Linked DNA regions of Acidisarcina polymorpha. The protein of the gene in region 2 interacts with the protein of the main gene of each other region in a pairwise test. Links are inferred from orthologs where the notes say so. Each region holds a gene or a part of one and is shown on either strand. Other genes may lie near its edges.

What was found.
Region 1: the proteins of ruvC (region 2) and ruvA interact in binary tests that used the Escherichia coli proteins (3 or more experiments, as listed by UniProt). The link is inferred for Acidisarcina polymorpha from one-to-one orthologs.

Annotation. Positions count from the first base shown.
Region 1 is NZ_CP030840.1:2,292,129-2,296,310, forward strand. What follows is about bases 542-3,310. They hold ruvA (Holliday junction branch migration protein RuvA), read left to right. Parts: upstream 542-1,515; coding sequence 1,516-2,106; downstream 2,107-3,310. Other genes in these bases: ACPOL_RS09915 (hypothetical protein), read right to left, coding at 542-609; ACPOL_RS09920 (hypothetical protein), read left to right, coding at 655-1,506; ACPOL_RS09930 (NAD(P)/FAD-dependent oxidoreductase), read right to left, coding at 2,096-3,310. Outside these bases: ACPOL_RS09910 (Kdo hydroxylase family protein), read right to left, coding at 1-306; more of ACPOL_RS09915, read right to left, coding at 313-541; more of ACPOL_RS09930, read right to left, coding at 3,311-3,397; ACPOL_RS09935 (cryptochrome/photolyase family protein), read right to left, coding at 3,394-4,182. UniProt on the Escherichia coli protein: The RuvA-RuvB-RuvC complex processes Holliday junction (HJ) DNA during genetic recombination and DNA repair.
Region 2 is NZ_CP030840.1:5,313,825-5,318,165, reverse strand. The notes cover bases 914-3,841. They hold ruvC (crossover junction endodeoxyribonuclease RuvC), read right to left. Parts: upstream 2,676-3,841; coding sequence 2,151-2,675; downstream 914-2,150. Other genes in these bases: ACPOL_RS22580 (thiazole synthase), read right to left, coding at 2,765-3,535; ACPOL_RS22590 (hypothetical protein), read right to left, coding at 1,381-2,082; ACPOL_RS22595 (FecR family protein), read right to left, coding at 914-1,245. Also shown: more of ACPOL_RS22595, read right to left, coding at 1-913; ACPOL_RS22575 (CHAD domain-containing protein), read right to left, coding at 4,177-4,341.

The DNA.
Region 1 (4,182 bases), 3.0 Mb from region 2 along the record:
TGCGTGGGAATAGAACCGCATAACGCCCTGCAGCCTCGCCACCGCCGCGGCGTTCGCGGTCTTGGTATCGACTCCGCTCAGCGCGTCGATTGCTGGCTTGTAAGCAATGTTCTTGTGCAGGGAACTGTCCGTCTGCTGCTGGCCGAGCAGGAAATCAATATCTCCAGGAGCAAAGACGATCGGGCTTTGAGGAAAGAACAGAATTTCGCCGGCCTCTAGCCGCGAACACCAATCGAGCGCCTGCGCCTCCGAAGAAGGACGCCTGCCATCAACTAAACTCTCAACCGGAATGGTAACCAGCCCCATCGTCGGCTAGCGACCAGCAACCTTCCGCCGGACCCATAGGAAGCCGAAGAGGATCAGACTGAGCAGAAGGACGCCGATGCCTACCGGAAGCCCGATCAGCCTGTAGCTGTCAGCATAGTTCACGGTATGGTGGCCGCCCTGGTTATAGATCAGCAGCCCGAAAATTCCCAGAAAAGTAGCGCCAAAGAAGGACGCAAATCCCAGCGAGAACGAAAGCAGCAGACTCGCAAACCAGCCGAAATCGCCAATCGGTATCCCGAAGAGTCGACCGGTACTGGAAGCTGGATTGGCAGTAGTCGACATGCTGGTCAAACTCGAGGCCCCGTCCCTCAGCTAGAATACAACCTTATGACCGATGTAGCCCAGACCGGACTGTTGCCCGCCTCGCAGATCGCGCAGCAGACCGCCGTAATCGAATCTTCAAACGGTATCTTCTACGGGACTTTTGGCGATACCCATCTCACCGAATCCGATCTTCTGCGCACCGTGCAGGCCGTGCCCTCCGCCATCGCCAAAGCGCTCAAGAAGCATGCCTACTACTTCGTTCCGTTGACCATCGCTGATGAAGAGGAGGTGCTGATCGCGCCCACCTACACCGTCGATCTCGGCGACCGGGCTGTCTGCCACCGCAACGTCGAGTTCGAGGCCGCCGAGATCACCTTTGTCTCGACCCGTCTCATGCAGGATCGCTTCGCCCTTGCTTTTGAGTTCTTCATCAACGCCAGCCACCACTTCGTCGACGCTGCAGGAGTTCCAGAGAGCTTCGGCAACCTGGTCTGGTCACAAGCCGTTGCGCAGGTTCGCGGCGAAACCAGCCAGGATGCGTGGGAAAGCCGCCGCCGGGCACTCGATCGAAACAAGAGCGGCGACCGCATCAACGAGAAGAGTTCCGAATCGCGCACCGACCGCGTCTCCGGCCGCAAGCGTGATCATGCCTCGCTGCGTGAGATCAGCGCTGTGCCTGCCGAAGCTGCCGTCGATGAAAAGGCCAAGACCAGCTATTTCGAATCCGCATTCTCCGATGCCATCGCGATTTACCTGCTCTCGCTTACCATCGACTTCGACTATGCCGACCTCCGCGAGCGGGAATATCCGTTGATTGCCCCGCCAGCATTGGCCGAGCGGCTCCGCCACATCGCCGAGCTCTTCCCCGCGAATGCCGGCTACGAGTTCCAGATCCTCTATCGCCGGAGGGGCTGACGCCGCAGCATGATCGCTCATCTGCGCGGACGCATCCTGTCGAAACAGCCCGGCCAGGTCATCGTCGAGGCTGGCGGCGTCGGCTATGACGTCACCATCAGCGTCCCCACCTTCACCGCGCTCGCCGCCGAAGGTGCGGAGACTGCTCTCCACATCCACACTCAGGTGCGCGAAGACCTGCTGGCGCTCTTTGGCTTCATCTCCCTCGGAGAAAAACGGCTCTTTGAGCGGCTGATCACGGTGAGCGGAGTCGGTCCCAAGCTCGCTGTCACCATCCTCAGCGGGCTCAATCCGGAAATGACCGTGACCGCCATCCGCGGTCAGGACCATGCCATGCTGACTCGCATACCCGGCGTCGGCAAGAAACTCGCCGAACGCCTCGTTGTCGAGCTCAAAGACAAACTCGAAGACCTGGCCACGGCTCCGGCAGCTGCGGCTGCAGCGGGTCCAGCCGCCGACGATGTTCTTTCGGCACTGGTGAATCTCGGCTACCAGCGGCCGGCCGCGCTGAAAGCCATCGAAGCCGCGGTTGCCAAGAACAAAGCTCTCGGAGCAAACTTCGATGAACTCTTCAGGGCTGCGTTGCAGCTCATTCGCTGAGCGTCTGCTTTGCCAGGCCCATATCAGCAAGCACCGCCTCGGCGGCTCTCCGTCCCGAAGCAAGTGCCCCCTGAATGGATGCGGTTTCGAGAATATCTCCAGCGCGATATACACCCGGTACGCTCGTCCGCGGGTCTCCTGTCTCCCACTCCGCGGTCTTTTGAAGAGGCACTGCCTGCGGAATTGAGTAGCAACGCAGGACTTGCCAGTCTCGAACTTCCGTCCCGAACCATACTTGAAGGTGGGCGCGAACATCGTGCTCCAGCCGATCTGTTTCGGCTTGGTCCGTCGGCGACTGCCCCACCACGCTGGCAGAAATCAGGTGCCGCTTAGGTGGCGCATACGAGGCTGAAACGTTGCTCATCACGACTGCATTATTGACCGGTCCAGCCTGCTCTCCCTCACCGTTCAGTACGAGAATCGCTTCACTGACAGGCGCCTGTGAGGCAGAAAAATAGAACGTCGTCGTGCGGTTCCAACGGCCATCCAATCTCCCCGTTTTCTTAAGCGCTGGCAATAAGTCCCCGCCCTGAGATTTTGGAACCGCAATGACGATTCTTTCGGCTTGGTAGCGGCCGTCGCTGGCAAGAGCGGAAAAGCCTTGGGCTTCCTGACGGACCTCTTTCACCAGGCAGTTCGTTAGGAGCCCTCCCGGTTTGATTTGCCGGGCAAGCTGCGCAGGCAGCGCTTGCATCCCGGCGGAGGGCACTGCAACCGAACCTTGCGAGAACATCCTGAACAGGAAATCAAAGTAGCGGCTCGACGTCACTAACTCTCTCTCCGAGAAGACGCCGCCGAAGAAAGGCCGAAAGAATCGCTCGATGATCTTCGACGAGAAACCAAAGTTCTCCAGACGACCTTGTGTCGTTGTCTCCTCACCAGAAAAAAGATCGGCGGAATGGCCTTGCGTTACTCGCTGGCGAAGCCCGCCGACTCGAAGCTTGTCTCCCAAAGTCACCACCGGGTCGAATGCCAGCCGCAAGGCCGCGAACGGTTCGCGAAAGGGATCCGCAAAGCGATGGAAGCGGCCGCCGTGCCACACCAGCGCTCCCGGCCTCAACGCCTTCAGGTCTAAGGCGGAATAGTCGAAGACGCGTTCGGCCTCTGGATAAGCCGTCAGCAGCACCTGAAAACCGCGGTCGAGCAGGAAGCCATCGATAGCGTCGGTAAGAACACGGCCGCCGGGTATGTCCGATGCCTCGAGCAGGAGCACGTCGAGCCCGGCACGCTCCAGGGTCAACGCGCAATGAAGACCCGCAAGCCCCGCCCCAATGATGACAACATCCTTCATCCGCCGCTGCTCTCCGGCTCAGTGTTTGACTCAGCACTTTCAGGATACCTGGCGCTCCCCAGCTCCTGGATCGCCTGTTCGGCGCGTGCCCGCAGCTGCCTCCGTTCGAGAGCAGATTTCTTCCGCAGCGTGGCATATGGCATCGCCAACCGGATGTTGCCGCTCAATCGTTCGCTGTTGCGCTCCAGAAAGGTCCAATATAGCGCGGTGAAGGGGCAGGAGCCTTCACCCGATGCCTTTCTGGGATCAAAGGCGCACCCCTTGCAATAGTCGCTCATGCGGTCGATATAGGCGGCGCCGCTCACGTATGGCTTCGTTGCAGTGACGCCGCCATCGCCGTACGTCCCCATGCCGAGCACGTTCGTCTCGACAACCCAGTCATAGGCGTCGATATAGGCGATCCAAAACCAGTCGGCTAGCTCGCGCGGAGAATACCCGCATAACGTTGCCAGGTTGCTGAGCACCATCAGCCGCGTAATGTGGTGCGACCAGCCCTCGCGAATGACCTGTTCAATGACGGTGTCGAGGCAGTTCATGCCCGATTTCGCTCCCCAATACGCAGCCGGCAAGGGCAGGCGGGCATCGAGGGCGCTCGGCGTGGCTCCAGCGTAGGAATCGGTCGCCACACTCTGGCCCTTCTGTCGAGGAGCGGCAATGTTGCGGTAGCCATCCGTCCTACGATGCACATGGCGCATGAACTCCCTCCAGCCCAGCACTTGCCGGATAAACCCCTCCGCGCTCGCAAGAGGAATCAGTCCAGCGTGGTAGGCATTCTCGACATCATC
Region 2 (4,341 bases):
TTGGGCAACGTGCCCATCCACTGTAACCGCCTTGGGAGCGCCCGGGCGGGGCTCGAGAGTGGTGGCCTCTCGTCCACGATCAATGGCGAGCAGGGGATGGCTGACTGCGGAGCGAGGCGCACCCGGGTGCAATGGATGGAATGGGCTCTGGACGGGCCGTGGCAGTCGCTTATAGCCGGGAGGAGCATAGCCAATTCCTCCGACCGGATACCAGGAGTTCCCGCAGTTCCCTGCCCCTGGGGCCCAGCCCCAACCGAACGAGTTGTAGTAGTTCCAGGCGCCGCAGTGGTAGGGCAACCAGCCCCATGGATAACCGGAGATCCAGGCATAGCCGCCAGCGCCGCCATAATAGCCCCAATATCCGGAGCCGTAAGGGTCCCAACCTGCGCCGGCACCGGATGGCACCCAGAAGGAATTACCGCTGGCGGAGTACCAATTCCCGTAGTAATCGAGATCGCTCCAGGCAGGATCGCTTGCGCTTCCGCGCGCCTCGCGGGTCTCCTGCGCGGCCATCTGATTCATGGCCTGGTCACGGTCGGTGTTCCATTGGTCCCAAGAGTCGCTGTCGATGCCCTGGGCGAGCATGTAACGGGTGCTATCCGGGCTGTCGAAGCGCACGGTCTCGTTGGCCTTGACGTCCACGGCGTAAGCGGCGCCGTTACTCAAGTGGGCGCTGCCGTCGAGAACAGCGAATTCAATGGGTCTAGCATCGAGGCTCACGCGAAACTTGACGGGGGCCGGAGAGATCACTTCATTGCCGCCGAAGTGGACTACAAAGCGCTGATTGGCGACACTTTTCATCTCCACGTACGACAAGCCGGTCAGCAGTTCGACTTCAGTATTGGTGCCATCCGCACTGCGGCTGAGAACACTGAAGGCGGCGGAGCTATTTGGCGTCAGGCGTACGACGCTGCCATCTTCCAACTGGACCTCCGCACGGCCGTCTTCGCCGGTCTTGAGCGTCGAGCCTTGCATGACCGGCATGTTCGGATAGGCCTGCGAAAACTGAGTTTCCGTGCCGGAGAGCATCTGGACGGTACCGATGACGTTGCTGAGACGCACCGCCCGGATCTGGTCGTCGGCGTGGGCCGATGACCACCCGACAGCAAATATCGTCAGCATCAGCAGTCCCAGCAATGGGAGGCCCTGCAATGGAATGCGGTGTGGAAAATGATCGTAGGAATTCGCGATGAACCTTGAACTCAATGGGCGGGTCGAGAGACTTGATGATACCTGGTGCCGCATCACAGCACCTCCATTTCGAGGCGCTCAGGCTTTTGCTGACTCGCCGCAATACGTAAAGACGCGTTCTTTAAGGAAAAGTTTCTGCCAATTTCGCGCGTTTGTACAGAGCTTTCGACCAGCCGGCGCGACAAAATGTTAGCGCAATGAAGCGGTGGTGCTGTCATCGCCCAGGAGTTTGCGAGCGCGGGAACGGGCCCGCTCGAGGACCGCCTCGTCGTTGCTGATCTCCTCGAGGATCGGCTGGATCGTCTGAATCTCGAGCGCCCTGCCATCTTTCGCGGCAGAGAGCAAGGTAGCCAACTCTGCATCAAGGGCGAGCCGATCGTGTTTGTGCTCCACTTCGAGGCGGCGGCCTACTTCCAAGGTAAAGGCGATCGACTCAAAGGTGGTCGTGACTTTCTGGATGGGCGCGATCTTCGACCAGTTATAGGTACAGCTTCCGTTTCCGTCGGGTCCGGCATAGCTGAGTTGTTTGGTCCCCTGAAAGGCGACTTTATCTTTTACGTCCTCACACGACACGGCGAAGAACCTCTGCGCTCGCGCGGTGGAGAAGATCTCCTCGACAGCGGTTTTGGACAACTGCACCGGACGGTCGAGTGGATGGGCCATGGTTTGATAGGAGAGCGTATCGTGTGGCGGCGTGGCGCTCGGCTCGGAGTGAAATTCGCCGCGGCCATCCTCAAAGATCACGAAGGTGTATTTGGCGGGTTGGAGCTGCGGGTGTTCATAGTGAAAGCTGACGTGAGGCTTGTCGGCGGGGTTCGGAGCGATTGTGGACGAAGACTGCGCGCTGTCGAGCGCCCCCCAAGCGAAAGCAGCCCCGGTGAAACCAGACAAGGATAGAATCAGCGTTCCGATCTGCAGACATCTACGGCCCTTCGTCAATCTCAATGTGCTTGTGACTTTCAATGCTTGACACCCGACTGCGCCAGTAGAGTTTGCGCGGTATGCATATGGCAGATGGCGACGGCCAGCGCGTCGGCCGCGTCGGCCGGTTCCGGAACGCAACTGAGTTTGAGCAAACGAGTCACCATATATTGAACCTGCTCTTTCTGCGCCAACCCATAGCCGACGACGGACGACTTAATCTTCAACGGAGCATATTCTGCTACGGCCAGTCCGCAATTCGCCGCCGCTAGCAAGGCGACCCCGCGAACCTGGCCCAATTTCAAGGCCGACTTCACATTTGCCGAGTAGAAGACTTCTTCGACGGCCACGACTTCGGGCTCGTAGGCCGCCAACAGCAGCATCAACTCGCGATAGACGAAGCTGAGTTTTTGCGGCATGGTGTCGCTTTTCGGCAGACGGATGCCACCGGAGGCGACGGCGACCAGACAAGGTTCCCGGCTGCCCATCGGGCCGGTTGGCGACCACTCGACGACACCGTAGCCGGTGCAGTCGGTACCGCAATCGATGCCGAAGACTCGCATGCGAATACGAGTCTAAAGCAATCGCCGAGCGTCTCCAAGGATCAATTTACAAATGCGGGGCACGGCTGGGTACGAAAGCTCCCGCAGGGCTATCTGGAGATGCCTTCGAGCGGCGAACTTGCGGTTGCGTAGAGCTTTCTCGGCATTCGCCCGCTCAGATACGCCTGCCTTCCGGCCAGCACGGCGTGCATCATGGCTTCGGCCATGAGCACGGGTTCGCGAGCGGCCGCGATGCCGGTATTCATCAAGACCGCGTCGGCGCCGAGCTCCATGGCGATCGCGGCATCGGAGGCGGTGCCGACCCCGGCGTCGACGATCAGCGGAACTTCGGTGATCCGCTCACGCAGGATCTGCAGATTTGCGATGTTTTGAATGCCGAGTCCGCTGCCAATGGGCGCGCCTAGAGGCATGACGGCAGCCGCGCCTGCATCGATCAACCGCCGCGCAAAGACGATGTCGTCGGAGGTATAGGGAAGCACCGTGAAGCCTTCCTTGACCAGCACCCGGGTGGCTTCGAGGGTCGCCTGAACGTCAGGATAGAGGGTTGCCTGATCGCCAATCACTTCGATTTTGACCCAGTCGGAGATCCCAACTTCGCGCCCCAGCCGGGCCGCACGGATCGCCTCCTCGGCGGTATAGCAGCCGGCGGTATTCGGGAGCAGGAAATAGCGCTGTGGATCGATGAAGTCGAGCAGCGATTCCTTGGAGCGATCGAGGTTGACTCGGCGCACTGCGACGGTGACCATCTCCGCGCCCGAGGCCTCGATAGCTGCCTGGGTTTCGCGCCCGTCTTTATATTTGCCGGTGCCGACGATAAGCCGTGACTGAAATGCCTTGCCCGCGATGACTAGTGGTTCCATGCGGTTATTGTAAGTCCGATCCGGCTGAAGCGTTTTGGTCTGGTTGCAACGTTCGGTTCTAGGGACCGGCCAGCTCCATTGGCCTCGATCCTCATGGCAGCACAATTTCATAAGGCGAAATGGTCGAGCAAAAGATGAGGCCCGCTACAAGATTACGCAGCGGGCCTCATCTTCGGTGAGCTGTTGAGATTGACCTGAGGCATCCTCGCTTCAAAAAACTTCGAAGTGGGCCTCGGCGAGTTCGGTTGCGGTATCGCCAGGTCTAGAGCGAGGACGCTCTAAGCCTCAGTCACCTCACGTATTGAACTGCCACAACTACTACCGTCAGAACTTGTCATAGGCTGGATCATCCTCCTTTCCCGTGTAACCACAGACTAAAAGCAAGCGGGTTTTCGGTCAAGCCGGTGTTTTCCACCGATCCGGATCGCGCCCGCCAGTTTTCCCTGAGGCGCTTCGCCATCTGGGCAGGCCGCGATACCTTCGATCGCCTTGATCGACGAGTTGGCATGGTGAGCGGGATGTCCGGCGAAATCGTCGGTGCTCAGTTGTTTTCCGAGACCCTTGGCTTGCAGATAGTCGGCCCAGTTCGGCGTTTCCCTCGTGACTACTCCACCTGCGGCTTTGGCTTTGATCCCCTGCTCTTATCGGATCGAGCGCATTGCCGCACGCCGCGCTTGATTACGCTCGGTCTTGACGACTTGCGTCAGCAGCGAATCCTTACCAAGAATTTCTTTGGCTTCCTCCACAAACAGAAGGAGGTCGTGCCACTGCCCGATCGAGCCCTGGATCGCTTTAAGGTGCGCCGC